3 regions of the Pseudonocardia sp. EV170527-09 genome follow, and region 2 is predicted to be linked to each of the others. Evidence: riboswitches for the same ligand, from Rfam matches in the RefSeq annotation. Region 2 holds a riboswitch; each other region holds the start of a gene.
The links. A riboswitch is a leader RNA that binds a small molecule or an ion and turns the genes downstream of it on or off. The one in region 2 is predicted to bind S-adenosylmethionine.

Region 1 (11,295 bases), on a different contig from region 2:
CCCCAACCCCGGGCACCGCGCGCTGGCCGCGCTGGGGGCGGCGGGCGTCGTCGACGGGCTGGTCACGCAGAACGTCGACGGCCTGCACACGGTGGCCGGCAGCCGCGGCGTCGTCGACCTGCACGGGCGCATCGACGAGGTCGTCTGCCTGGACTGCCGGCGGATCACCGCCCGCGACGCACTGGCGGCCCGGCTCACCGCACTGAACCCCGGCTTCACCGAGGCGCACAGCGCGCAGGTCGAGACCGCCCCGGACGGCGACGCCGCGGTGGAGATCACCGACGGGTTCCGGATCGCGCCGTGCGCGTCCTGCGGCGGGGTCCTCAAGCCGCACGTCGTGTTCTTCGGGGAGAACGTGCCGAAGGACCGGGTGGCGCGGTGCTACGCGATGGTCGCCACGCTGACCCCCGAGGACGGTGCACTGCTCGTCGCCGGGTCCTCGCTGAGCGTCATGTCGGGGCTGCGGTTCGTCCGGGCCGCCCACCGGGCGGAGGTGCCGGTCGTGATCGTCAACCGCGGGGCGACCCGGGGCGACGAGCTCGCCGACCTGCGCGTCGACGCGGGCTGCTCGGAGGCCCTGACCGCGCTGGCGGCCCAGCCGGTCTGAGTGTTCAGGCCCCGCCGTCGCGGCGCCCGCGGGGCGTGTCGAAGCGCCGGGTGGCGCGGGCGGCCCCGATCGCGACCAGCGCGCACGCGGGCAGGACCACCACCGTCACGAAGACGACCTGCACCACGAACGGCAGGCCGGTGAGCCACAGCTCGAACGCGTCCCAGCCGTCGATGATCGTGCGCACACTCCACACGGTAGTCCCCGCGCCCAGGCATTAGGTTCGGGGCCATGTTCGCTGTCTACGCGCAGGAGCCCAACGCCGACGCTCCCCTCGACTCCCTCGTCGTGGGCGAGCGGCCCGACCCGGAGGTCCCCGACGGCTGGGTGTCCGTCACCGTCTCCGCCGCCAGCCTCAACATGCACGACCTGTGGACGCTGCGCGGGGTCGGCATCAAGCCCGACCAGTTCCCGATGATCCTCGGCTGCGACGGCGCCGGGACCCTCGACGACGGCACCGAGGTCGTCCTCTACCCGATCATCGGGGACCCAGACTGGCGCGGCGACGAGACCCTCGACCCGAAGCGCACCCTGCTCACCGAGCGCCACCAGGGAACGATGGCCGACACGGTGATCGTCCCGGCACGCAACGCGGTCCCCGCCCCGAAGGGCCTCACCCCCGGCCAGGGCGCCGTGCTCGGCACCGCCTGGCTGACCGCCTACCGGATGCTGTTCACCAAGTCGGGCCTGCAGCCCGGCCAGACCGTGCTCGTCCAGGGTGCCTCCGGCGGCGTCTCGACGGCGCTGATCCAGCTGGGCCGCGCCGCGGGCCTCCAGGTGTGGGTCACCGGCCGCGACGAGGAGAAGCGCGCGCTGGCCGAGCGGCTCGGCGCGCACGCCACCTTCGAGTCCGGCGCGAAGCTGCCGGGCAAGGTCGACGCCGTCATGGAGTCGGTCGGCGAGGCCACCTGGAAGCACTCCATGCGGGCGCTGCGCCCCGGTGGCCGCATCGTCATCTGCGGCTCCACCTCGGGCCCGAACCCGCCCGCGGACCTCCAGCGGCTGTTCTTCCTCCAGCTCGAGGTGGTCGGCTCGACCATGGGGACGCGGCAGGAGCTCGTGGATCTCATGAACTTCGTCGCGACGGCCGGGATCACGCCGGAGATCGGGACCGAACTGCCGATGGACTCCGCGAAGGAGGCGTTCGAGGCGATGTCCGCGGGGCGGACGGCGGGGAAGATCGTCCTGACCCGCTGATCCGTTACGAGATCCGGGTGTGATGCATTCGTGATGTCGTTGGGTCACGTCAAGCGGTCTACGAAATGCCTGGTCGTCGCCCTGTCGGTCATCGCTGCGTGACGACCGCCCGGCGCTCGGGGGACGTTTGCCCAGGACAGGGTCGGATTTCGCCCGTTCGGCAAGTACAGTGCGTCATCGTGACCGAGCCTTTCAGTCGACGGGCGTCGGGGACTGCCACCATGGCTGCCCCGACGCCTGGAGCCGCGGGTATCGTCGAGTTCCTGGACCGGGTCGACCACGCCGTGGCCACAGCCCTGTCCACCAACCCGTCCTCGACGGACGTCAGCCGTGACGGCTGGCGCGTCCTGTTGATGCTCGCCCGCGGCACCGGCCGCAGCATGGGCGAGGTCGCGGGACACACGTCGCTGCCCGCCCCCACGGCCACCCGGATCGTGGACCGCCTCGTCGAGAAGAAGCTGGCCTACCGGTCGGCCGACCCGCTCGACCGGCGCCGTGTGCTGGTGCACCTGTCTGCCGAGGGACGGACGGTCGTCGAGTCCGTCTGCCAGCGGGTGCAGCGCATCCTGTCGCCGCGCCGTGCCCCCGCCGCCCGGCCCGCGCCGTGCGACGGGCCGATCCCCGGCCCCCGGGCAGGCCTGGCCATGTAACCGGCCCCCGCGCTCCCCGCCCCCCACCACGTACACGTCGGGCCCGACTCCCCCGCTGGGAGTCGGGCCCGCTTCGCGTCCGGGGCTACTTCTTGGGCTTCTCGGTGGCCGTACCGCCCCCGGTGGACAGCGCGGCGACGAAGGCCTCCTGCGGGACGTCGACGCGGCCGATCGTCTTCATCCGCTTCTTGCCCTCCTTCTGCTTCTCCAGCAGCTTGCGCTTGCGGGAGATGTCGCCGCCGTAGCACTTGGCGAGGACGTCCTTGCGGATCGCGCGGATCGTCTCGCGGGCGATGATCCGGGCGCCGACGGCGGCCTGGATCGGCACCTCGAACTGCTGGCGCGGGATGAGCTCGCGGAGCTTGGTCGCCATCGAGGTGCCGTAGGAGTACGCCGACTCCTTGTGCACGATCGCGGAGAACGCGTCGACGGCCTCGCCCTGCAGCAGGATGTCGACCTTGACCAGGTCGGCGACCTGCTCGCCGGCCTCCTCGTAGTCGAGGCTGGCGTAGCCGCGGGTGCGCGACTTCAGGTTGTCGAAGAAGTCGAAGATGATCTCACCGAGCGGCATCGTGTAGCGCAGCTCGACGCGGGTCTCGGACAGGTAGTCCATCCCGCCGAGCTGGCCGCGCCGGCTCTGGCACAGCTCCATGATGGTGCCGACGAACTCCGACGGCGCCAGGATGGTGATCTTGGTGATCGGCTCGCGGACCTCGGCGACCTTGCCCACCGGCCAGTCGCTGGGGTTCGTCACCTCGATCTCCTCGCCGTCGTCGGTGGTGACCTGGTAGACAACGTTGGGCGCGGTCGAGATCAGGTCGAGGTCGAACTCGCGCTCGAGCCGCTCGCGGGTGATCTCCAGGTGCAGCAGGCCGAGGAAGCCGCAGCGGAAGCCGAAGCCGAGCGCGGCCGAGGTCTCCGGCTCGTAGGTGAGGGCGGCGTCGTTGAGCTGCAGCTTGTCCAGCGCCTCGCGCAGGTCGGGGTACTGCGACCCGTCGATCGGGTAGAGCCCGGAGTAGACCATCGGCTGCGGCTCGCGGTAGCCGGTCAACGGGTCGGTGGCCCCGTTGCGCTTGGAGGTGACGGTGTCGCCGACCTTGGACTGGCGGACGTCCTTCACCCCGGTGATGAGGTAGCCGACCTCGCCGACGCCGAGGCCGTCGGACGGCTTGGGCTCCGGGGAGACGATGCCGATCTCGAGCAGCTCGTGCTCGGCGCCGGTGGACATCATCTTGATCTTCTCGCGGGGCGACAGCTTCCCGTCGACGACGCGGATGTAGGTGATGACGCCGCGGTAGGTGTCGTAGACCGAGTCGAAGATCATCGTCCGGGCGGGCGCGTCGGCGTCGCCGACCGGGGCGGGGACCTGGGCGATGACGGCGTCCAGCACCGCCTCCACACCCTCACCGGTCTTCGCGCTGCACCGCAGCACGTCCTCCGGCTCGCAGCCGGTGATGTGCGCGATCTCCGCGGCGTAGCGCTCCGGGTCCGCGGCGGGCAGGTCGATCTTGTTGAGGACCGGGATGATGTGCAGGTCCTTCTCCATGGCCAGGTACAGGTTGGCCAGGGTCTGCGCCTCGATCCCCTGCGCGGCGTCGACCAGCAGGATCGCGCCCTCGCACGCCTCGAGCGCCCGGGACACCTCGTAGGTGAAGTCGACGTGGCCCGGGGTGTCGATCAGGTGCAGCACGTGCTCGGTCTCGACGCCGTCGGCGTTCTTCGCCGTCCACGGCAGCCGCACGTTCTGCGCCTTGATCGTGATGCCGCGCTCGCGCTCGATGTCCATCCGGTCCAGGTACTGGGCCCGGGCGTCACGATCGCTCAGTACCCCCGTGACCTGCAGCATCCGGTCGGCCAGGGTCGACTTCCCGTGGTCGATGTGGGCGATGATGCAGAAGTTCCGGATGCGCTCCGGCGGGGTGAACGTGCGGTCGGCGTACGTCGTCACTCGGCTGTACTCGGCTTTCGCTCATGCGTGGGGCTTCGGGCACTTCGGGTGCTCAGGGCACTCGGGGCTCGGGGCACTGGGACCCATCGTCCCATGTCGGGCCGGGCGGCCGCCGTGGTGGCACCGCAGGTCGTCACACGCTGTTCACGCCGGGCGTCCCCGCGTTGCCCCGACGCGGCCGATCGCGCAAGATCGAACGGCCAGGAGCCGAGTCCCCAACCCGGAGGAGTCACCGTGTCGGTCACCCCCGTCCCCCCGCTCGACCGGCTGAGCGCGGCGCGTGTCGTGCTCGCCCGGAAGAAGAAGCTGGGCCTGACCTGGGACAAGATCGCCGAGGCACTGGGCCGCTCGCTGGAGTGGTCCACCTCGGCCCTGCTCGGGCAGCAGACGCTGACCCGCGAGCAGGCCGAGGCCGCAGGCTCCCTGCTGGACCTGGACGACGACGTCGTCGACGCCCTCACCCTCCCGCCGGAGCGCGGCGCGGCCGCGGTGGACCTCACCGACCCGCTGGTCTACCGCCTCTCGGAGATGGTGCAGGTGTACGGCACGACGATCTCCGAGCTGGTCCGCGAGGAGTTCGGCGACGGCATCGTGTCCGCGATCGACTTCGAGCTGGACCTGCAGCGCGTCGCCGACCCGAAGGGCGACCGAGCCGTGATCACGCTGAACGGGAAGTTCCTGCCCTACCGCGTCTGGTGACCCGGAACAGGGGGCGAGGACGCCGCTGGTAACCTTGTGCGTCGAGCGCTCGGCGTGCTCGCCCGAAACGGCCTGGACCCTCTCTCCAGTGATGCTGTTCGGTGCCGCCGGAGCGGACCCGGACGTACACAAGACCAGCCGACCAGCAGGCAGGAAGACCAGAGGCAGACGTGGCCAACATCAAGTCGCAGATCAAGCGTGTCAAGACCAACGAGAAGCGCCGGCAGCGCAACAAGTCGGTGAAGTCGTCGGTCAAGACCGCGATCCGCCACTTCCGCGAGGCCGCCGACTCCGGCGCCGACAACGTCGTGGAGCTGCAGCGCAAGGCGGCCAAGGCCCTCGACAAGGCGGCCGGCAAGGGCGTCATCCACAAGAACCAGGCGGCGAACCGCAAGTCGGCGCTGGCCAAGCGTCTCAACGACGTCCAGGCCTGAGCCACCCCCGGTTCCCCCACGACGGCGCCGCCCCATCGGGGCGGCGCCGTCGTCGTGTTTCCCGGACCGTTCGTGTCCCCCGACCGCTCGTGTCCCCGGACCTTTCGTGGCCCCGGACCGCTCGTGTCCCCGCACCGGACACGTCCCTCGACCGATCGCGTTCCCGGGCCGGGGCCCGTGCGCGTGCTGCGGGCGCGGGGCTCAGCGCGGGGTGCGGGCGGACACGACCGCCAGCACGGCTCTCTCCAACGCGTACCCCGCGTCCGCGGCGACGCCCTTGACGTCGGCGTTCACCCGGGCGGTCGCCGCGATGGCGACGGCGAGCTGCTCCGGACGCCACTGCCGGACCGTCTGTTGCGCCTTGCGGATCTTCCACGGAGGCATGCCCAGCTCACCGGCCAGCCGGTTCGGGTCTCCCCGCCCGGCCGAGCCGACCTTGGCCAGGGTGCGCACCGAGTCCGCGAGCGCGTCGGCGATCAGGACGTGCGGGACACCGAGCACCAGCGCCCACCGCAGCGCCTCCATCGCCGCCCGCCGGTCCCCCGCGACCGCCGCGTCGGCCACCGCGAAGCCGGAGGACTCCGCCCGGCCGCGGTGGTAGCGCCGCACCCCGGCCTCGTCCACGGCGCCGCCGGTGTCCGCGACGAGCTGCCCGGCCGCGGCCGCCAGCTCCCGCAGGTCCGACCCGACCGCCTCGACCAGTACCGCGAGCGCACCGGGGGTGATGGTGCCGCCGTGGCGGCGCACCTCGTCGCGCACGAAGTCCGACCGCTCGTCGGCGCGGGTGATGCGGTTGCAGGTGACGGTGTGCGCCCCGGCCTTGCGCATCAGGTCCAGGACCGCCTTGCCCTTCGCCCCCCCGGCGTGCTGGACCACCAGAACGATCCTGTCGGCCGGGTCCTTCACGTAGTCGGCGAGGGCGGCGGTCATGTCCTTGTTCGCATCCTGGCCATGAGTGAGCACGATCACCCTGCCCTCCGCGAAGAGCGAGGGGCTGAGGTGCCCGGCGAGCTCGCCGGGTGCCACCTCGGAGGTGCGGAAGCGGCGCAGCTCGGTCTCCGGATCGCGCTGCCGGGCGCGCCGGACCAGGTCGGACACCGCCCGCTCGGCCAGGAACTCCTCGTCCCCGACGACCAGCTGCAGCGGGCCCGGTTCGCTCGTGCTGCTCACACCCCCATGGTGGCCCACACCCCCGACAACGGGTGAGCCGCGTCCCGGCACGACGACCTCGTCTGGCGGTGCGGTGCCCCGTTCGCGTACCGTCGTCGTCGATTCCGGCGCTCGGCGTCCGGAGCACCACAACCACATATGGCTCATCCAGAGGGGCAGAGGGAACGGCCCGTTGAAGCCCCGGCAACCGGCGTCGCACGACGATCCGCCCAGACCTGCGCATTCCGCGCGGCGAGGACGTCGACGAACACGGTGCCAATTCCGGCCCGCCACCTCCGGCGGGACAGATGAGGAGATCTCGTGACTCTCACTGCTGCGCCCGAAACCACCTCTGCCTACGACCTGGGCTCCGCGCGCGCTCTCGCGTGCCGCGAGTGCCGCCACGAGACCCCGCTCGCCGCGGAGTTCGCGTGTCCGCGCTGTTTCGGCCCCCTCGAGGTGGCCTACGACTTCCCGAAGGTCACCCGCGCCTCCATCGAGGCCGGTCCGAAGTCGATCTGGCGCTACAAGGACCTGCTGCCGGTCCCCTCGACCGTCGAGCAGCACGCGAACACCGAGCCCGGCCTGACCCGGCTGATCGAGGCCGACAACCTGGCCCGCGCGCTCGGGGTCCGCAAGATCTGGATCAAGGACGACACGGGCAACCCGACGCACTCGTTCAAGGACCGCGTCGTCGCCGTCGCGCTCGCCGCCGCCCGTGAGCTCGGCTTCTCGGTGCTGTGCTGCCCCTCCACGGGCAACCTGGCCAACGCCGTGGCCGCCGCGGCCGCCCGCGCCGGCTGGGACTCGGTCGTGCTGGTCCCGTCCTCGCTGGAGCAGGCGAAGATCGTCACCACCGCCGTCTACGGCGGCACCCTGCTCGCCGTCGACGGCAACTACGACGACGTCAACCGGCTCGCCACCGAGCTGGCCGCCGAGCACGAGGACTGGGCGTTCGTGAACGTCAACGTCCGCCCGTACTACGCCGAGGGCTCGAAGACCCTGGGCTACGAGGTCGCCGAGCAGCTCGGCTGGCGGCTCCCGCAGCAGGTGGTCGTCCCGGTCGCATCCGGCTCCCAGCTCACCAAGATCGACAAGGGGTTCACCGAGCTCGGCACCCTGGGTCTGGTCGAGCCCACCCCCTACACCGTGTTCGGCGCCCAGGCCACCGGCTGCTCGCCGGTCGCGCGGGCCTTCGAGGCCGGTCACGACGTGATCCAGCCGCAGAAGCCGGACACCATCGCGCGCTCGCTGGCGATCGGCAACCCGGCCGACGGCCCGTACGTCCTCGACTCGGTGCGCCGCACCGGCGGCTCGGTCGGGCACGTGTCCGACGAGGAGGTCGTCGCCGGCATCCGGCTCCTGGCCCGCACCGAGGGCGTGTTCGCCGAGACCGCGGGCGGGGTCACCATCGCGACCACCAAGAAGCTGCTCGAGGCCGGGGCGCTCGACCCCGACGCCGAGACCGTCCTGATGATCACCGGTGACGGGCTCAAGACCCTCGACGCCGTCTCCGGCGAGGTCGGCCCGACGGCGACCGTGCCGTCGACGTCCTCCGCGGTCCGCGAGGCGCTGGCGAACCGGGGCTGACCGGCCCCGCCGGCCGGGAGCCGGACGGGGGTCGCCACGCGCGACCACCGTCAGCCCGGCCGGGTCGTCACCGGTCAGGGCCAGGTCACCGGACCGGTCGGTGCGTGCGACGACGATCCCTGCCCCGGCCAGTCGGTCCACCAGCTCCGGGTTGGGGTGCCGGTAGCTGTTGCCGTTGCCGACGCTGATCACCGCCGCACGCGGCGCGACGGCGGTGATCAGGTCCGGGACCACCTTGCGGGACCCGTGGTGGGGCATCTTCAGGACGTCGGCCCGCAGGTCGGCCCCGGAGTGGAGCAGGTCGTCCTGGGCGGCCAGTTCGGCGTCGCCGGTCAGCAGGATCGTCGCGGCCGGGGTGGTGGCGCGCAGCAGCAGCGAGATGTCGTTCACCGCCGTCCCGTCGCCGCCGTCGACCGTCAGGGGCGGGTGGACCGGGCCGAGGACCTGCAGGCGCAGCTCCGGCCACCCCAGCTCCATCCCGCGCACGAGCCCCACTACCGGAGCCCCGGCCCGCTCGGCGTGCCGGGTGATCTCGCGCAGCCCCGACGCCGGTTCCCGCACCGGCCCGACGGCGATCCCTCCCGCGGCCCGACCGCGCAGTGCGCCGGCGAGGCCGCCGTCGTGGTCGGCGTGGAAGTGGGTGATCACCACGAGCTCCAGGACCCGGACCCCGAGCCGGTCCAGGCAGGTGTCGACGGCGTCGTCGGTCGGCCCGGTGTCGACCAGGACGGCGTGCCCCGGGGTGCCGGTGGCGAGGACGAGCGCGTCGCCCTGACCCACGTCGCAGGCCACCATCCGCCACCCGGTGGGCGGCCAGCCGGGCGGGGCGAACCGGGTCGGGACGAGGACGACGAGGAGCCCGATCAGCAGCGCCAGCAACAGCGCCCGCAGGCGCGGCACCCGGCCCATCGCCAGCAGCACGACGAGCACCCCGGTGAGCAGCAGCGCGCCGCCCGCGCCCGCGGGCCACGGCACGGTGGCACCGGGCACCGCGGCGGCCCGGTCCCCGACCACGACCAGCCACCACACGAACGGCCCCGCCAGCCAGGCGCAGCACCACGCTGCGGCCGGGCTCACCGCGGACAGCACCGCACCGAGCACGCCCAGCACCGTCGCGGGGGCGACCGCGGGCGCCGCGAGCAGGTTCGCCACCACGGTGACCAGCCCGACTCCCCCGTTGAGCCCGGCGATCACCGGTGCGGTGGCCAGCGCCGCGGCGACCGGGACGACCAGCGCCTCGGCCGGCCCGGACGGCAGCCCACGCCGTCGCAGCGCCGCCGTCCACCCCGGTCCGAGCAGCACCAGCGCACCGGTGGCGACGACGGACAGCACGAAACCCGCGTCGACGGCCAGGGCGGGGACGGCCAGCAGCAGGCCGAGCACGGCCACCGCCAGCGCGGGCACCGCGGACCGGGCCCGGCCGGCGGCGAACGCGACGAGCACGACCCCGCCCATCACCGCCGCCCGCAGCACCGACGGCGACGGCCGGGCCAGCACGACGAACCCGACCAGGGCGACCATCGCCACCGCGGCCGCGATCCGCGGGTCGGTCCGGAACAGGCGCAGCATGAGCAGCACCGCCCCGGTCACGATCGCGACGTTGGCGCCGGAGACGGCCGTGAGGTGCGCGAGCCCGGCGGTCCGGAAGTCCTGCTCGGTCTCGGCGAGCTGGGCGCGGGTGTCCCCGATCGCGAGCCCGGGCAGCAGCCCTGCCGGCGCCTCGGGCAGTGCGGAGACCGCCGCGTCGCGCAGGCCGTCGCGCAGGGCCCCGGCCCCGGTCTGCCACCACGGCGGCGCGGTCACGTCCTGCGGTGCGCCGCGGACCTTCAGCACGGCAACGGTGAGGTCGGGACGTTGTGCGGGCATGAGCAGCCCGGCGGCGGAGACCTCCTGGCCGGGGAGCAGCCCGGTCCACTCCGCCGCCGGGGCCAGGAGCAGGAGCTTCCCGCCGGTGGTCGCGCGACCGCCGCCGACGGTGGCCGTGACGAGCTCGGTGGGGACCAGCGCCATTGCCCGGGCGGCGCCGGACTCGTCGCCACCACCGGTCGTGCTGCGCAGGATCCGGGGGTCGTCGGTGAGCCGGACGCGGACCTCGGCGGCGGCGCCGCGGTCGGCGGGCCCGTGCAGCGGGTGTGATGCCAGCGCGGCCGCGTGGACGGCGCCCAGGACGGCCGCGACGAGCGCGCACCCGGCCGCGGCGAGCACGATCGAGGACGGCGCCGCGGCGCGGGCGCTGGTCCGGGCACGGAGCAGCGTGACCGTCAGGGCGAGCGCCGCGAGGACGGCGGCGGTGATCCCACCCGCGGTGCCGCCGAGCAGCCCGGCGAGGACGGCGGCCCAGGTGGCGAGCGCGGCCGGGACGAGGCGCAGGTCGGGTGGGGCGGGACGTTCCTGCTGCTCCGTGCCCTCGTCGTCGCGCTCCCCGGGCACCGGTTCGGGCCGCCGGGCTCCGGCGCGGGTCACACCCGCACCAGTTCCTGGAGCTGGGCGAAACGGCGCTCGCCGATGCCGTCGATCTCGCGCAGCTGCTCGACCCGGCTGAAGCGCCCGTTGGCGCTGCGCCAGTCGATGATCTTCTTCGCGGTGACCGGGCCGACGCCGGGCAGGGCGTCGAGATCCGAGATGGAGGCGGTGTTCAGGTCGATCTTCCCGCCGGGGGCGGCGGGTGCGGCGGCCGCGCCCGGTTCGGCGCCCGACGCCGGCTCGGAGCCCGGGGCGGGCAGGACCGGGGCGGCGTCAGGCGCCGGTGGGACGCCGACCGCGATCTGTTCCCCGTCGCCGAGGCGGCGGGCCAGGTTCAGCGCGCCGAGGTCGACCTCGGGCAGCGCGCCGCCCGCGGCGTCGAGGGCGTCGGCGACGCGTGCGCCGTCGGGGACCCGGACGAGGCCGGGCCGGGCGACCCGCCCGACGACGCTCACGACGAGCGGTCCCGCGGTGACCGGTGCCGCCGCGACGGGCGCCGGCCCGCCGGGGCCCGCGGACCGGTCCGTCTCCCCCGTCGCCGCCCCGCCGGGCACCGCC
Region 2 (11,295 bases):
GGCGGGCCGGGTCAGGAGCCGGAGGGGGCGCGCAGGTCCTCGACCGCGGAGGCCACGTCCACCCGGTTGCGCAGCACGCCGTAGTCGGAGTAGCGGTCGGCCACCCCCTGCAGCTCGGCGACGAGCTCCGGCGACAGCGGCTGGGTGTCGCGCAGCGCCCGCTGCGCCATCAGATCGGCGACGGCGGCGGGCCGCTTGGTCAGCTCCGCGTAGATCGCTGCGTTCTCCCGGGAGTTCTCCCGGGCCCACTGCAGCGCACGGCCGTAGCGCTCGGTGAAGTCGGTCAGGGCCGCGCGGGTGCCCGCGTCGTCCAGCGCCGCGGTGTTGGCGTCGAGGAAGGTCAGCCCGGTACCGAGGCCCTTCGCGTCGCGCAGGACCCGCGCGCCGGACTCCCGCTGGGCGACGGCGGTGTAGGGGTCCCAGGTCGACCAGGCGTCGATCGCGCCGGAGTTCATCGCGGCGGCGGCGTCGACCGGCTGCAGGAACGAGATGGTGACCTCGTCCGGCCGCACCCCGGCCTCCTCCAGCGCGCGCAACAGCAGGTAGTGCCCGATGCTGCCCTGGGTGGTCGGCGAGACCGTCTTCCCGCGCAGGTCGGCGACCGACCGGATCGGCGATCCTTCGGCACGAGCAGCGCCAGCCCGCCCTGGCTGGGGGAGCGGGTCGCCTCGACGATCTTGATGCGGTCGGTGGAGGACAGCGCGGTCAGGGTGGGTGCGTCGCCGGCGACGCCGACGTCGATCGCCTCGCTGCGCAGCGCCTCCAGCAGCGGCGCGGCCGCCGGGAACTGCGCCCACTCGACCCGGTACGGCGCGCCGTCGAGCGCGCCGGAGGCGTCGAGCAGCGCCTGCTGGATGCCGGCCTGGTCACCGACCCGCAGGGTGACCTGCGACAGGTCGACCGGGCCGTCGTCGGCGGCGCCGGAGCAGCCGGTCAGCAGCAGCGCCAGCGCGGCGAGCAGGGCGGGCAGGGCGAGCAGCGGACGGCGGGTCACGGGGTGGTCTCCGGGTCGGTGAGCGGGGTGAGCGAGGGCAGGTTCACGACGATCCCCTCCTGCGTGCTGCGGGAGATGACCACGACGGCCGGCACCTCGGGGTCGGGGTTCTCCTCGCGGTGCGGGACCCACGGCGGCACGAACACGTAGTCACCGGGCTCGGTCTGCAGGACGACCTCGCCGGTGCCGTCGTGGAAGACGAACCGGGGCCGTCCGGAGACGACGTAGATGGAGGTCTCGGCCTCGCCGTGGTGGTGGTCGCCGGAGTTCGTGGCGGGGGCGACGTGGGTCTCGCCGGTCCAGAGCTTCGAGGAGCCGACGGTCCGCCCGCTCACCGCCTCGCGGCGGGACATCCCGCTGGTCTGGGCGGTGTCCGCGGACAGCTCCGAGCCGCGGACCAGGTGCACCCTGGCGTGGTCGGGTGGGGTGGGGGCGAGGTCGGGGTGGAACGGGTCGGTCCCGTGCGGGTGCGTGGTCACCGGGTATCGCCCTCCAGGGCGGTCAGGGTGCGGGTGGTCAGGAAGTCCGCGACGGTGCGTTCCAGGTCCGCCCACAGCGGGGCGGCCGGACCGGTGTCGCGGACCGAGGCGATCGAGCCCTCGGTGGCGCGCACGACGTCGGCGACGGTGATCTCCGCGGCCGGGCGGGCCAGCCGGTAGCCGCCCTCGCAGCCGCGACGGCTGGTCACCAGACCGGCCCGGCGCAGCGCGAGCATCACGTTGACCAGGGAGTTCAGCGGGACACCTCGGGCGCGGGCCATCGCGTCGCAGGTGACGGTCGCACCGTCGGCGGCGACGAGCTCGGCGAGTGCGCGCATCGCGTGGTCGAGCCGCGCGGAGACGTTCAGCGGTGCGGCGCGGCGCGACCGGGCGGGCCCCGCCGCGGCGGGCGGCGCGTCCTCGGCGAAGCGGGCACCCTTGGCGAGGCGTTCGAGGAACTGCACGAGCCGCGCGGCGACGATCCGGTGGAACTGGTCGTTCAGCACGTCGTGCACCCCGTCGACGACGACGGCCACGTCGTCGCCCGGACGGGCCAGCGACCGGATCCCGGCGACCGGGGCGACCGGGTCGGCATCGCCGTGCAGCCACAGCACCGCCGCGTCGGGCAGCGGGTCGGACGGCGGTGGGGGCGGGACCTGCGCGAGCGCGCCCCAGGCGAAGTCGGGGTCGGACTCGAGGAGCCCGCGGTGCACCGGGCAGGCGGTCCGGGCGTCGAGCTCCCCGGCCCGGTCCGCGGGCGGCTCGCCCGGGGCGCCCGTGGGCAGCCCGGCCAGCACGAGCCCGTCCGGGCGAACGGCCCCGGCCAGCTCCCAGGCGCGCAGCGCGCCGGTGTCGGACCCGAGCAGCACCCGGGCCCCGGTCGCGCCGGCCGGTGCGGCGGTGACCTCGTCGGCCCCGGCACCGGGGCCGGGCACGGCGAGGGTCCACCCGTCGGCGGCGAGCCGCCGCCCGAGGCGGGCGTAGAGGCCGGGGTGCTCGCCCCGGCCGGTCAGGACGGTGACGGTGCCGCGAGAGGTCCCCTCGGGGGTCCACACCGTGCCGGTGGTGGCGGGTGCGCTCACGCGGGGACCCCCACCCCGGCGGCCGCGCCGCGGCGGGCGAGCTCGGCGCGCACTGCGGGCAGCAGCTCGCGGCCGTAGCGGCGGGCGTCGTCGATCGGGTCGTAGCCGCGGATGAGCAGCGTGCTGACGCCGATGTCGACGTAGTCGGCGAGCGCCGCGGCGACGGTGTCCGGGGTGCCGACCAGGGCGGTGGAGTTCCCGGCCGCGCCGGAGGCCGCCGCGGTGGCCGTCCACAGGCAGCGGTCGTGCAGCTCCCCGGCCTCGGCGGCGGCGAGCAGGCGCTGCGACCCGACGTTGGCCGGGGCCCCCGGCTCGCGCATCCGGGTTCCGGTGAACGAGCCGTGCCCGCCGCGGGCGGCGACGATCCGGTCGCGGACGTCGTGGGCGCGGGCCCAGGCCTGCTCCTCGGCGTCGCCGAGGATCGGGCGGAACGACACGCTGATCCGGGGTGGCTCGGTGCGGCCCGCGGCGCGGGCGGCGTCGTGCACCCTGGCGATCTGCTCGGCGGTCCCGGCCAGGGGCTCGCCCCAGAGCGCGAACACGTCGGCGTGCCGTCCGCCCACCCGGTACGCGGCGTCGGAGGACCCGCCGAAGTACACTGGGATCGGGCCGAGCGGGCGGATCTCCTGGGCGACCCCGGCGACCCGGTAGTGCTCGCCGGTGTGGTCGAAGGGCTCCGGCTCGGTCCAGGCCCGGCGCACGACCGAGAGGTACTCGTCGGTGCGGGCGTAGCGCTCGTCCTTGCCGAGCCAGTCGCCGTCGCGGCGCTGGTCGGTGTCGCTGCCCCCGGAGATGACGTGCATCGCGACCCGGCCACCACCGCTGAAGTGGTCGAGCGTCGCGTACTGGCGTGCGGCCAGGGTGGGGGCGGTGAAGCCGGGCCGGTGCGCGACGAGGAAGCCGAGCCGGTCGGTGTGCGCGGCCGCGTACGCGGCGACCTGCAGCCCGTCCGGGGTGGACGACGAGTGGCCGATGAGGACCTTGTCGAAGCCGGCCTCCTCGTGGGCGGCGGCGAACCGGCGGACGAGCGCCGGGTCGAGGACCGGGCCGGCGGCGGGGAGGATCTCCGAGACCTCCTGGGTCCCGATCATGCCGATGAACTCGATGCTCATGTGCGCTCCTGGGGTCGGTGCACGCCGAGGCGGCCGAGCAGGTCGGCGCGCTGGCGCTGGAAATCGGGGTCGGTGACGTCGCGGGGGCGAGGGAGGTCCACCGGTGCGTCGTGTGCGATCCGGCCGCCGTCCATCACCAGGACGCGGTCGGCGAGCACGAGCGCCTCCTCGACGTCGTGGGTCACGAGCAGCACCGCGCACCGGTGGCGCTGCCACAGCTCGTCGACGAGCCCGCGGGCGGTGATCCTGGTGAGCGCGTCGAGCGCGGAGAACGGCTCGTCGAGCAGCAGCAGGTCCGGGTCACGGACGAGGGCGCGGGCCAGCGCCGCGCGCTGGGCCTCGCCGCCGGAGAGGACCTTGGGCCACACGTCGGTGCGGTGGGCGAGGCCGACCTCGGTCAGGGCGGCCTCGGCGCGGGCGCGGTCGGGGCGCCCGGGCAGGCCGAGCACGACGTTGCGCCACACCTTCTTCCACGGCAGCAGGCGCGGCGCCTGGAACCCGACGGCCCGTCGCCGGGCGACGGTGACCTCGCCTCTGACGTCGTTGTCGAGGTCGGCCAGGATCCGCAGCAGGGTGGACTTGCCGCAGCCCGAGGCCCCGAGCAGCGCCACGAACTCTCCGGGCTCGATGTCCAGGTCGAGGTCGGTCAGGACGGCCCGGTCACCGAAGTGCCGGCTCAGGCCACGGACCGACACGGGTCGCGCGGTGGTGCTCACCGTCCGCTGAACGCCGGTCGCCATGACAGCAGCCCCCTCTCCAGGGTGCGCACGACGAGGTCGCCCACCAGCCCGAGCACCGCGTAGAGCGCGAGGCAGACGACGATCACGTCGGTCTGGAAGAACTCCCGGGCGGTGTTCATCTCGTAGCCGATCCCGGAGGTGGCGTTGATCGTCTCGCCGAAGACCAGGGCGAGCCACGCGGTGCCCAGCGCGTAGCGCAGACCGACCAGGAACTGGGGCATCGCCGAGGGCAGGATCACGTGGCGGACCTGGCCGAACCAGCCGAGCCCCAGGGTGCGGGCGGCCTCGACGAGGGTCGCGTCGACGTTGCGGATCCCGCCGAACAGGTTCATGTAGAGCGGGAAGGTCACGGCGAGCGCGATGAGCGCGATCTTGGGTTCCTCGCCGATTCCGAACCAGATGATCAGCAGCGGGATGAGCCCGATGACGGGCACCGTGCGCAGCATCTGCACGGGGGCGTCGATCACGTCCTCGCCGCGGCGGAACAGCCCGGACAGGGTGGCGAGCAGCACGGCGGTGACGAGGCCGATCGCGATGCCGGACAGCACCCGCACGCTCGACACGGCCACCGCGCTCTGCAGCGCGCCGTCGGCCCACATCTCGGCGGCGGTGACCGCGACGGTCGCGGGCGAGGCGAGGACGTCGCGGGGGAGGACCCCGGTGCTCGACAGCACCTGCCACAGCACGATGAGCACGACCGGGGAGGCGGTCTTGACCACCCAGCGGGGCACCCGGTCCGGGCCTCGGGTGTGGCGGGTGCGGAGGGTCTCGACCTCGGGTGGGGAGCTGGTGCGCTCCCGTTCGGAGGTGGTCGTCATGGGGGGGCTCCTGGGGCTCGGAGGGCATGCCCGACCGGCCCGGTGGCCGGTGCGGCTCGGGCGGTGCGGATGCCGGATGCGGATGCCGGACGCGGAGGTCCGGTGCGGAGGTCGGTGCCGGACGGACGTGGCGGTGTGGTGCGGGTGGGCCGTCGCCGGGCGGGTCGGGTGCGGGTGGGGCGCCGGCGGTGCCGACACCCCGTGGCTCGACGCGTCGGGCGGCACGGCGGGACCGGTGCCCTCGCGTCGGCCGGTGGGATCAGTGCTGCCGGGCGGTTCGGTGCGTCGGTGGGGCCGGTACGGCGGCGCGGTGGGGAGCCACCGCACCGCTCCGGAACGAGGTGGACTCCGGCGGGAACCGTCCCGATGGGCCGGGCGCCGGGCCGGCACCGCGGTCGTGGTTCGCCGGTGGCGCGGTCGCGGTCACCGTCGGGTGCCGCGGTCGGCCGGGCGGTGCGGTCGGCGGGGCGGTGCGGTCGGCGCGACCGGTGTCAGGACCGACAGAGCGCCGACGCGACGCGCGCGAGGTCGATGTGCGCGCGCGTGGTCAGCGGAACCGGAACGGACATACGGTGACGGTAACCGTCCCGCGTCCGAAACCCAACCTCTGGAGTTGGGATTGGGGTCACGGCGTTTCGGCTGGTGGGAACGGTTCTGATCGCCCGTCCGGACACCCGGGCGGCACACGTCACGAGCGGGGCCGTCCGTACGGGGTGCCTACGGACGGCCCCGCTCGGGTACCGGCGGGTCAGACGGTGAGGGCGAGCCCCCGGGCACGCAGCACCCGTCGCTCCAGGGGGCGGAAGACCAGCAGCTCGACCCCGATGCCGACGATGAGGATCAGCAGGATCGCGGCGAACACCTGGACGATGTCGTTCACGTCGGCGCCGTTCTTCAGGTAGGCGCCGAGCCCGACCCCCAGCGCCGGGCCGGCGGCGATGATCTCCGCGGCCATCAGCGAGCGCCAGGAGAACGCCCAGCCCTGCTTGCAGCCGGCGAGGTAGCCCGGCAGCGCCGCGGGGAGCAGCACGTAGCGGGCCATCTGGTAGCCCGTCGCGCCCAGCACCTGGCCGGCCCGCGGCAGGATCGGCGGCACCTGGTCGATCCCCGCGACCAGGCCGTTCGCGATCGAGGGCACCGAGCCGAGCAGCACCACGAAGAAGATCGTGGTGTTGGTCAGCCCGAACCACAGCACCGCGGCCGGCACCCAGGCCACCGACGGCAGCGACTGCAGGCCGGTGAGCAGCGGGCCGATCGCCGCGCGCACCACCGGCACCTTCGCGACGACCACGCCGAGCGGGGTGGCGATCACCAGGGCGAGCAGGAAGCCGAGCGCGGCCCGGCTGATCGAGGTCCACAGGATGGACCAGATCTCGCCGCTGGCGACCGTCGCGCCGAACGCCTCGGCCACCGCGCCCGGTGCGGGCAGCTTGTACTCCGGCGTGATCGCCGAGGCCCAGACGATCTGCCAGACCAGGACGATCAGGGCGAGCGCGACGAGCGGTGGCAGCCAGGTCCGCAGGAACCGCTGCCACCACGGGGTGGTGCGTTCGACCGGGGTGTCGAGGGCGTCGAGCCCGGCGACCGCGGCGGCGGAGTCCCGGTCGTTGTCGACGACCGTCATCGAGGAGTCCTCACGCGGCATGGCTGGTGATCACCTGCCGCAGTCGTCCGGTGATGTCGTCGTGCAGCTCGGCCTGGGCCTCGGCGTCGTGTCCGTCGGCGGGCACCGACCATTCGCGGACCACGGTGCCGGGGCGCGAGGACAGCAGCACGACCCGCTCGGCCAGCCGGACCGCCTCGCGCACGTCGTGGGTGACGAACACGATCGTCGTGCCGGTGGCCCGCCATACCCGCAGGAGCTCGCCCTGCAGCACGTCGCGGGTGATGGCGTCGAGCGCGGCGAACGGCTCGTCCATCAGCAGCAGCCCGCCGGTGCCGGGCTCGTCGCCGAGTCCGGTCGCGGCGGCGAGTGCCCGGGCCAGCGACACGCGCTGGCGCATGCCACCGGACAGCTCGTGCGGCCGCTTCCCGCCCACGCCCTCCAGGCGGACCAGGGTGAGCAGCTCCTCGGCCCGCTCGCGCCGGGCCGCCCGTCCGTGCCCGGCGAGCTTGAGCGGCAGCTCGACGTTGCGCAGCGCGGTCAGCCACGGCATGAGCGCGGCCTCCTGGAACATGAACGACGGTCGGGCGGACCCCACCGCGACCTCGCCCGCGGTCGGCTCGTCGAGCCCGGCGAGCAGGTTGAGCAGCGTCGACTTGCCGCAGCCGGAGGCGCCGAGCACGCAGACGAACTCGCCGCCGCCGACCCGCAGGTCGATCCCGTTGAGCGCGGTCACCGCCCCGGGGCCGGTGCCGAAGGTCTTGGCGACCCCCGACAGCTCCACGGCCGTGTCGCGGGTCGGGGGGCGCCGGGTGGTGAGGTCGACGGTCATCGGTGGTTCCCCTCGTCGGTCGGGATGGTCAGTTCGCGGCGGCGAGACCGGCCGGGTCCACGGCGGCCTCCCCGGAGCTGGTGCGGACCGCGTCGATCGCGGTCGGGTCGAGGAAACCGGTCAGGTTCGCCTCGCTCTGCGCGATGCCGGCGGTGACGGAGTCCTTCGCCAGCTGCGGGAAGGTCGAGGCGAGCGGGTCGGTGTCGAAGGACAGCTCGGTGAAGGCGCGGTCGAGGATGTTCGCGGCCAGGGGCTTGCCGGTGATCTCGCCGATCGCGGCGTTGGAGACGGTCTTGGCCTGCGCCGGGTCGCTGCGGATGAAGGAGATGGCGGCCTGCTCGCCGCGCAGGATCGCCTCGACGGTCTGCGGGTGCTGCTGCAGGAACTCGGTCCGGGCGATGACGACGGTGGTCGGGAACTTGCCGTCCGGCCACAGGGACTTCTCGTCGACCAGCACCTTCGCGCCGGCGTCGACCAGGCGCGAGCTCCACGGCTCGGGCAGCCACCCGCCGGCGAGCTTGCCCTGCTTGAACAGGTCGAGGGTCTGCGGGTTGTCGATGTTCTGGACGGTCACCGCGTCCGGGCCGTCCCCGATCGGGAGGTTGTTCTCCTCGAGCCAGGTCTTGAAGGCGATGTCCTGGGTGTTGCCCAGCTGCGGCGTCGCGATGATCGTGCCCTTGAGCTGCTCGGGTGAGGTGATGTCCGGCCTGGTCACCAGCTGGGCCCCGGCCGAGGTGGAGCCTGCGACCAGGCGCACGGCCTCGCCGTTCGACTTGGTGAAGGCGTTGATCGCCGGGCCGGAGCCGATGAACGCGACGTCGATCGAGCCGCCGAGCAGGGCGTTGACCTGGGCCGGGCCGGCGTTGAAGGTCTGGGTGGTGAGCTTCGTGCTGCCCAGCTCCTTGGCGAACAGGCCCTGCTTCACCCCGACCAGCGCGGGGGCGTGGGTGATGTTCGGGAAGTAGCCGACGCGGACCTCGGTGGCGGGCGAGGTGGGACCTGCCGCGGTGGTGCTCTCGGCGGCGCGGGAGCAGCCGGCCATGAGTCCGAGCGCGGTCAGCAACGCGAGCAGGACGGCGGCGGTGCGCACCCGGGAGCCGGGGCGCAGGACGTGCGGGGACATCGCGGGACGGGGTCCTTCCGTGGTGGGCGGCGGGCGGTCGGGACGACCGCAGCGCGCCGGGTCCGGCCGGCCGGGACGGCGTGCCGGGATGCAGGACGGGGGGCGGGCCGGAGTGGTGTCCGGCGGGCGGTCCCGGTTCCGGTGGATGCGTCGGACGCCGGACGTGCGGCGTCACCGTCCGCGGGAGAGCGGGGACCGGTACGGCTCGGTCAGCGACAGAGCTCGCTGTAGGCGGGGGCCCGCCGGCTCGGCCAGAACGGCTCGAGGCCGGTCGGATGCACCGGCACCGCACGCCGTGCGGCTCGGGCCGGCTGGTGGGGGGAGGGCTCGGTCGCGCCCCCTGCGAACCGGTCGGGGCGCGAGGGCCTCCGTCGGCTCGTCGTCACCCGACCAGGGTGCGTCGTGGTCACCTCTCCGGACAACCTGGTGTCCACCCCCCAGGAAAGCGACCGGGCTGTCCGGACAGGTGGAGCCGGTTCGGCATCGCGATTCCGCCGGTCGGGAGCTTCGGTGCGGCGGGCATCACTGGCCGGCTCCGCGGGTTGACACCATCGGGCACCGGCTCCCTACAGTCGGGGAGCACACCATCCGGAGCGGCCGAGAGACCCGGCTCGACGACGCCGCAGCAACCCCCCGCAGCAGCGGGTGCGGGTGCTCCAGCCGGGTTCGATGGAGGACATCATGCGGTCGATCGCGGATCAGGTGCGCGGCGCGCACCACCCTCGGTACCGGCGGCACGTCGACCTGATGCGGGTGGCCGGCGCGACCTGTCGGGTCTGACACCGCCCTGTCCCGCGCTGCGCGTCGCCCGTCGGCGCTCCGTCGGCGGTGGCGTCCGTCCCCGTGACGTCCCACCCCGTTCCGTCGCACCCCGTGTGACGAGGAAGTGATGCCCTCATGTCCACATCGGACACCTCAGGCCGGCCGCTGCACCTGGCCGTCGCGCTCGACGGCGCCGGCTGGCACCCCGCCGCCTGGCGCGAGCCCGGTGCCCGGCCCGGCGAGCTGTTCACCGCGCGCCACTGGGCCGACCTCGCCCGCACCGCCGAGCGCGGGCTGCTCGACCTGCTCACGATCGAGGACGGGTTCGGCCTGCAGTCCGGGGACCACCTCGACGGGGCACAGCGACGCACCGACCGGGTCCAGGGACGCCTCGACGCGTCGCTGGTCGCCGCCTTCCTCGCCCCGCTGACGTCGCGGATCGGGCTGGTCCCGACCGTCACCACCACCCACACCGAGCCGTTCCACGTCGCGTCCGCGCTGGCCACCCTCGACCACGACAGCGACGGCCGTGCCGGCTGGCGGGTGCAGACCTCGGTCCGCGCCGACGAGGCCGCCCACTTCGGGCGCCGCACCGTCCCCGGGCTGCGCCGCGCCGACCTCGACACCCCGGCCGCCCGCGCGCTGGTCGCCGAGCTGTTCGGGGAGGCCGCCGACGTCGTCGAGGTCGTGCGCCGGCTGTGGGACTCCTGGGAGGACGACGCCGAGATCCGCGACGCGCTCACCGGGCGCTTCGTCGACCGCGACAAGCTGCACCGGGTCGACTTCGCCGGGGAGCACTTCGGCGTCGCCGGCCCGTCGATCGTGCCGCGCCCGCCGCAGGGCCAGCCGCTGGTCCTGTCACTGGCCCACGGTTACGAGCCGGCGTTGCTCGCCGCCCGGGTCGGCGACGTCGTGGCCACCACCCCGCACGACGCCGACGACGCCGTCCGCATCGTCGCCCAGGTCCGCTCCGCCGAGGCCGCGGCGGGCCGCACCGCACCGCCGCTGCGCATCCTCGGCGACGTGGTCGTGGTGCTCGCCGACACCCGGCGCGCCGCCCGCGAGCGGCTCGCCCGGCTCGACGCACTCGACCCGCTCTCCTCCGACGCCGCGATCCTCGCCACCACCCCCGCCGGGCTCGCCGACACCCTGCTGTCCTGGCGCCGCGCCGGGCTCGACGGCTACCGGCTGCGCCCGGCCGTCCTGCCGACCGACCTCGACGCCGTCGTCGACGGCCTGGTGCCCGAGCTGCAGTCCCGCGGCGCGTTCCGCACCGCCTACGGCGAGACCACCCTGCGCGAGCGCTTCGGGCTGCCCAGGCCCGCCAGCCGCTACGCCGCCGGTGCCGGGTCCGCCGTCGTCCCGACCTTCTCCGGAGCCACCGCATGAGCAACAGGAAGCAGATCGTGCTCGGCGCCTACTTCCCGGGCGTCAACCACGACACCGTCTGGAGCGACCCGGCCTCGGGCAGCCACATCGCCTGGGAGTCGTTCGCGCACTGGGCGCGCACCGCCGAGCGCGGACGCCTCGACCTGCTCTTCCTCGCCGAGGGCCTGCGGCTGCGCACCCGCGGCGGGGAGATCTTCGACCAGGACGTCGTCGGACGCCCGGACACCTTCACCGTGCTCGCCGCGCTGGCCGCGGTCACCGAGCACATCGGTCTGGCCGGGACGATCAACTCGACCTTCAACGAGCCCTACGAGCTGGCCCGCAAGTTCGCGACGCTGGACATCCTCTCCGGCGGGCGCGC
Region 3 (5,655 bases), on a different contig from region 2:
GGACGGTCCCGGCTCACGCCGGGCGTCGAGCGCGCGCTGTGGACAACCCGGCCCCGCCGCACCTCGCACACGTTCCTGCGACCTCGCACGGTGTGCAACGGCTGCGAGGTCGCAGGACGGTGTGCGAGGTCGGGGGTCAGCTCAACAGGCTGGGGTGGTGGACGGGTGCGGTGCCGGGGGCCACCGTCACCAGGGACTCATAGGTCGCCTCGGTGGTCGTGTCGGCCTCCGCCAACAGGGGGTGGACGTGCTCGCGGACCTCGAACGGCCCCAGGGCACGCCGGTAGGTGTCGACGGAGTCGAAGCGGACGGTCAGGACCCACTGCCCGGCGTCCTCGATCGCCCGGCCCGCCTCACCCCCGCGGAAGCCCGGCCGGACGGCCAGGAGTTCCAGGGCGCGGGCCACGCGCGTGGTGAACGCGGCCTCCTCGGAGGGAGACACGCGGAAGCGGCAGACCAGCAGCACGGCGCGACGATAACGAACACGCCTACCATGTCGAGTGCGGCCTGTACGGCACAGCAGCGCCGGAGGGTGTGGCCGCCGCCCCCGGGGGAACGGACGGGTCCACCACATGTCTGCCGCAGCCCAGACCACGCACGCACCGGGAGCCGGCCCGGGCGCGGACGACGACCATCACCCCGCGCCCGAGCCGGGCCCGACCCGCGACCCGCGCACCCTGGCCGCCGCGGGCGACCTGCTGCGGGCACTCGCCGCACCGGTCCGGATCGCCATCGTGCTGCAGCTGCTGGAACACTCGCGGTGCGTCCACGACCTGGTGGACGCGCTCGGGGTCACCCAGCCCCTGATCAGCCAGCACCTGCGGGTCCTCAAGGCCGCCGGGGTGGTCGAGGGCGAGCGGAAGGGCCGCGAGGTGCTGTACTCGCTGGTGGACGACCACCTGGCGCACATCGTGGTGGACGCCGTCGCCCACGTCGAGGAGGACACGTGACGGAGACGACCGGCCGGACGACCGCGGCGGCGGTCACCGAGCGGTCCACCGCCGGGCCGCGCGGCATCCGCGCCACCCGGCAGCGGGCCGCCGTCACCGCGCTGCTGGACCGGCTGGACGACTTCCGGTCCGCCCAGGAGATCCACGAGGAGCTGCGGCGCGCCGGCGAGGGCATCGGCCTGACCACGGTCTACCGGACCCTGCAGACCCTCGCCGACGGCGGCGAGGTCGACGTGCTGCGGGTCGCGTCCGGTGAAGCCGTCTATCGGCGCTGCGAGACCGAGCACCACCACCATCACCTCGTGTGCCGCCGGTGCGGCGCCGCGGTCGAGATCGAGGGTCCGGCGGTGGAGTCCTGGACCGAGTCGGTCGCCCAGAAGCACGGCTTCACCGAGGTGTCGCACACCCTCGAGATCTTCGGCCTCTGCGGCCGCTGCTCGGCGGGCTGAGACCCCGGCTCAGTCCCGGCCCCGGCCTCAGTCCCCGCAGCCGGGGACGGCGGGCAGCTCCCGGTCGCGGGCGAACGGGTCCGCCGGGCGCGGGTCCGGGCTCGGTGCCCACCGGCCGTCGACGAGCGCGTAGGTCCAGGCCGGGCCGCGCCGTGCCAGATCGGTCAGCGCGTCGACCAGCCGGTCGACGTCGGAGGAGCCGGTGCGCAGGCCCAGCGACGCGCGCACCGCGTCGCGGCCGCCGGTGAGCCGCGCCAGCAGCGGGTGGGCGCAGAACCGGCCGTCGCGGACGCCGATGCCGTACTCGGCCGACAGCGCCGCGGCGACCAGCCCGGCGGGCAGCTCGCCCAGGGTGAACGAGACGGTCGCGGTGCGGTCGCCCACGTCGTCGAAGCAGGACAGGGTCCGCAGCCCGGGGACCGTCGCCAGGCCGGCGTGCAGACGGTCGGCGAGCTCGCGCTCGTGAGCGGGCACGATGTCGTCGATCAACGGGTCCAGGCTCCGGCAGGCCGCTCCGAGCGCGGCGGCACCGAGCACGTTCGGGGTGCCGCCCTCGTGCCGCTGCGGCGACGGCAGCCACTCCGTGACGGTGCCGCCGCCCGGGCCGTCGGCGACGGACACGGAGCGGACCGCTCCCCCGCCCGCGACGTGCGGGTCGGCGGCGTCGAGCCAGTCCCGGCGACCGACGAGGACCCCGGCGCCGTAGGGCGCGTAGAGCTTGTGCCCGGACAGTGCGACGTAGTCCGCGTCCCACCCGGCCAGGTCGACGCGCCGGTGCGGGGCGAGCTGGGCGGCGTCGACGCACAGCCGGGCACCCGCGGCGTGCGCGATCCGCGCGATCTCGGCGACTGGGAGGAGCTCGCCGGTCACGTTGGACGCCCCGGTGACCGCGACCAGCGCGGCGTCGGGACGGGCGGCGAGCTCGGCCCGCAACGTATCGAGCGTCGCGGCCAGGGTGGCGGCGGCGGGCACGACGCGGTGCTCGCGGTCGCGCCAGGCCAGCAGCGTCGCGTGGTGCTCCAGGTCCAGGGTCACCACCGGGCCGGGGACGGCGCGGGCGAGCAGGCCGAGCGCGTCGGTGGTGTTGCGGGTGAACACCACGACGTCGTCGGCGCGGGCCCGGACGAACCGGGCGACGTCGGCGCGGGCGTTCTCCACGAGCGCGGTGCAGACCTTCGAGGTCCAGCCCGCGCCGCGGTGCACGCTGCCGTGGTACGGCAGCACCTCGGCGACGTGCGCGGCGACCGGCTCCAGCGCCGGCGCCGATGCGGCGGAGTCGAGGTCGCAGTAGCGGGCCCACCGGCCGTCGACGAGCGGGACCGTGAGGTCCGCACCGACGACGCGGGGCAGCGCGTGCTGGACGGGACGTGGCAGGGCGAGGGTCATGATCGGGCCTCCGGCCGATCTCGGGGACCCGGCGTGGCGCACGGATCCGCGCTTGCCGACTGCGGGTGTCGCGTCGGCCCGGTCATCACCCGGGGCACCCCACCGCGGAGGAGGGTTGCCGTCCAGCGAGCCGGGGCTTCGCGCTGGCACTCGTGACCTTCGGCGACGAAGCTAGCAGACCGTCTCAGATGGAGACACGTGAGCATCGCCACCCCGGATAGCGTCTGACCGATGACGGACACGCACCCCGCGCCCACCACGGTCCGGCGGATCGACGTCCCGGAGTCCGGCGAGCTGGCCCAGCTCGCCGCGGTCTTCGAGGACCTGCAGTACGTGCTGCGCTGCTGCGAGCACCTGGTCACCGCCCTGGGCGGGCCCGAGTCCGGCCCGGTGCGGGTGGACGCCGACCCGGCGCTGGTCGAGGCCCTGTGGACCGGCGCCCTGATCGGCTACGTGCGGTGCTTCTCCGGCCGGACGAAGACGCTGACCACCGACGACCTGACGTCGCTGGAGCTCGACGGGGACGTCAGCGGGTTCCACGACATGGTGTTCAAGCTCCGCGACCACTACGCCTCGCGGCACGTGAACCCGCGCGAGTCGTACTCGATCGGCGTGGCCCAGTCCAACGACGGGACGCCCCGGGGCGTCGCCGTCGTCTCCACCCCGCGCCCGCTCGTCGACGAGACGACGGTCAGGCTGCTCGGCCGGGTCGCCTACAGCCTGTCCGGCCTGGTGGACGCCCGGATGAAGAAGTCCCAGAACGACGTGCTCGGCGTCGCGCACGGGATGACCGCGGGCCAGCTCGCGGGGCTGCCGCTGGTGCACCTCGACGACAGCGGCGAGGCGGTCCCGGAGGACGCGGTGACCCGGGACGGCGCCCGGGACGGCGCCGCGGACGGCCCGGGGAACTGATCCCCGCCGGATGCATCATCCGGCGCACAGCGGCTACCCGGTCGGGACACATCCCGACGAGAGGTGACCTGATGACCACCCGCACGACGACGTCCGACGCCGTCCGCACCGCCCTGCACGGCCTCGAGTTCCCCGCCGGCAAGGACGACCTGGCGTGGACCGCCGAGCGCAACGAGGCCGACGCCGCGACGGTCGAGGCCCTGCGGGCGGTGCCGGCCGAGGAGCACTACTCCTCGATCGCCGACGTGGTGGCCGCCGTGGACCTGGCCGACGACGACCCGGCGCGCCAGACCGCGGGCGACACCGTGGACGAGTCGGCCGAGGAGACCGAGCAGCTGCGCGCGCAGCGGCGCACCGAGCACACCCGTCCCGGGCTGTCGGAGTCCACGAAGGACGTGGACCCGGTCAACCCGATCGCCGAGGAGCTCGGCACCAACCGCAAGAAGTGACCCGTGCGGCCGGGGCGGGCACCGCCCCGGCCGACCGGTCAGCCGCCGACGAGCTCGGCCCGCATGCTCGACGCGGAGGACACGACGAGCATGAGCAGCGTCCCCATCGGACCCTCGCCCAGCCCGGCCGCGGGGAAGGCGTAGCGCAGCGTCACGTCCCAGCCGCGCTCGCCGCGCACCACCCGGGGGGTGCCGAACAGGCCCTCCCCCACCCCGAGCCCGACCCGTCGCGGCACGTCGTGCTCCGGGTCGGCGGAGTCCGGCAGGTCCCACGCCACGACGCAGGTCAGGTTGAGGACGGGCAGCCCCTCCTCCAGCTCCGTCCCCTGCACCACGCACAGCACGCCGCCGTGGGCGAAGGTCAGCGCGCCGTCGTCGTCGGCGGTGACGTCGTGGAACCGCTCCAGCGCACCCTTCGCGGTGGCGAGCATCCCGGTGATCACATCGGTGGTCACGATGTCACCCCCGTCGCGGCGTCTCCCGTCGCGGCGTCCACGGCCCCGCCGAAACGCCGGTCCCGGCGTGCGTAGATCTCGATCGCCTGCCAGATGTGGCGCCGGTCGAAGTCGGGGAACAGCGTGTCCAGGAAGACCATCTCGGCGTAGGCGCTCTGCCAGAGCAGGAAGTTCGAGGTCCGTTGCTCCCCCGAGGAGCGCACGAACAGGTCGACGTCGGGCATGTCCGGCTCGTCGAGGTGGCGGGCCAGCATCCGCTCGTCGATCTTGTCGGGGTTGATCCGGCCCTCGGCGGCGAGCCGGGCGATCTGGCGCACCGAGTCGACGATCTCGGCCCGGCCGCCGTAGTTGACGCACATGGTCAGGTTCAGCACGTCGTTGCCGCGGGTGCGCTCCTCGGCGATCTCCAGCTCCTTGATCACCGAGCGCCACAGCCGCGGGCGGCGGCCCGCCCAGCGGACCCGGACCCCCATCGCGTCCATCTCGTCGACCCGGCGGCGGATGACGTCGCGGTTGAAGCCCATCAGGAACCGGACCTCGTCGGGGCTGCGCCGCCAGTTCTCGGTGGAGAACGCGTACGCCGACAGCCAGCGCACACCGAGGTCGATGCAGCCGCGGGCGACGTCCATCAGCGACGCCTCGCCCCGCTTGTGCCCCTCCGTGCGGGGCAGACCACGGGCGTTGGCCCAGCGGCCGTTGCCGTCCATGACGAGGGCGACGTGGCCCGGCACCAGCTCCGGCGGGATCGCCGGGGGCCGGGCACCGGACGGATGCGGTGCGGGAGGCTGGAACGGCACGTCACCGACCCTACGTCGGGGCCGATGGCCGGGCTCGGCCGCGGTGGTCGGGCTCAGTCGCGCTGGTCGGGCTGGGGCCAGGCCGGCACGGCCGGGTCCTCCAGCCGCTCGATGGTCTCGCGCAGCCGGCGCATCCCGCGGTGCCCGTGGACCCGGTCGACCTCCGACAGTGGTTCGGACTCGTCGGGCCGGATCACCGGCAGCATCGGGATGGCCGGCCAGGCGCCGTCCTCGGTGCGGGCCCGGACCTGACGCAT

Region 1: it holds a riboswitch for S-adenosylmethionine, as region 2 does, so the genes downstream of both, thrC (threonine synthase) here and FVA95_RS33770 (putative leader peptide) in region 2, are expected to answer to the same signal.
Region 3: it holds a riboswitch for S-adenosylmethionine, as region 2 does, so the genes downstream of both, FVA95_RS21040 (aminotransferase class V-fold PLP-dependent enzyme) here and FVA95_RS33770 (putative leader peptide) in region 2, are expected to answer to the same signal.

The regions. Positions count from the first base shown of each region.
Region 1 covers NZ_VRMC01000022.1:30,449-41,743, forward strand. Annotated here, with positions in the region: gene FVA95_RS09210 (NAD-dependent protein deacetylase) at 1-607, shown strand, start outside; gene FVA95_RS09215 (hypothetical protein) at 612-794, opposite strand; gene FVA95_RS09220 (zinc-binding dehydrogenase) at 839-1,804, shown strand; gene FVA95_RS09225 (MarR family winged helix-turn-helix transcriptional regulator) at 2,026-2,454, shown strand; gene lepA (translation elongation factor 4) at 2,540-4,402, opposite strand; gene cynS (cyanase) at 4,637-5,101, shown strand; gene rpsT (30S ribosomal protein S20) at 5,272-5,535, shown strand; gene holA (DNA polymerase III subunit delta) at 5,737-6,705, opposite strand; SAM riboswitch class I at 6,846-6,999, shown strand; gene thrC (threonine synthase) at 7,006-8,274, shown strand; partial or broken gene FVA95_RS33865 (ComEC/Rec2 family competence protein) at 8,518-10,284, opposite strand; gene FVA95_RS33870 (helix-hairpin-helix domain-containing protein) at 10,734-11,295, opposite strand, start outside.
Region 2 covers NZ_VRMC01000002.1:2,163-13,457, forward strand. Annotated here, with positions in the region: gene FVA95_RS00730 (ABC transporter substrate-binding protein) at 12-797, opposite strand; gene FVA95_RS00735 (cupin domain-containing protein) at 991-1,401, opposite strand; gene FVA95_RS32510 (Rrf2 family transcriptional regulator) at 1,470-2,555, opposite strand; gene FVA95_RS00745 (LLM class flavin-dependent oxidoreductase) at 2,552-3,667, opposite strand; gene FVA95_RS00750 (ABC transporter ATP-binding protein) at 3,664-4,407, opposite strand; gene FVA95_RS00755 (ABC transporter permease) at 4,380-5,225, opposite strand; gene FVA95_RS00760 (ABC transporter permease) at 5,974-6,849, opposite strand; gene FVA95_RS00765 (ABC transporter ATP-binding protein) at 6,860-7,660, opposite strand; gene FVA95_RS00770 (ABC transporter substrate-binding protein) at 7,689-8,783, opposite strand; SAM riboswitch class I at 9,365-9,459, shown strand; gene FVA95_RS33770 (putative leader peptide) at 9,465-9,563, shown strand; gene FVA95_RS00775 (LLM class flavin-dependent oxidoreductase) at 9,681-10,934, shown strand; gene FVA95_RS00780 (NtaA/DmoA family FMN-dependent monooxygenase) at 10,931-11,295, shown strand, end outside.
Region 3 covers NZ_VRMC01000076.1:676-6,330, reverse strand. Annotated here, with positions in the region: gene FVA95_RS21055 (antibiotic biosynthesis monooxygenase) at 137-466, opposite strand; gene FVA95_RS21050 (helix-turn-helix transcriptional regulator) at 573-950, shown strand; gene FVA95_RS21045 (Fur family transcriptional regulator) at 947-1,399, shown strand; gene FVA95_RS21040 (aminotransferase class V-fold PLP-dependent enzyme) at 1,427-2,785, opposite strand; SAM riboswitch class IV at 2,829-2,943, opposite strand; gene FVA95_RS21035 (hypothetical protein) at 3,017-3,697, shown strand; gene FVA95_RS21030 (DUF2795 domain-containing protein) at 3,769-4,146, shown strand; gene FVA95_RS21025 (hypothetical protein) at 4,185-4,601, opposite strand; gene FVA95_RS21020 (isoprenyl transferase) at 4,598-5,398, opposite strand; gene FVA95_RS21015 (hypothetical protein) at 5,452-5,655, opposite strand, start outside.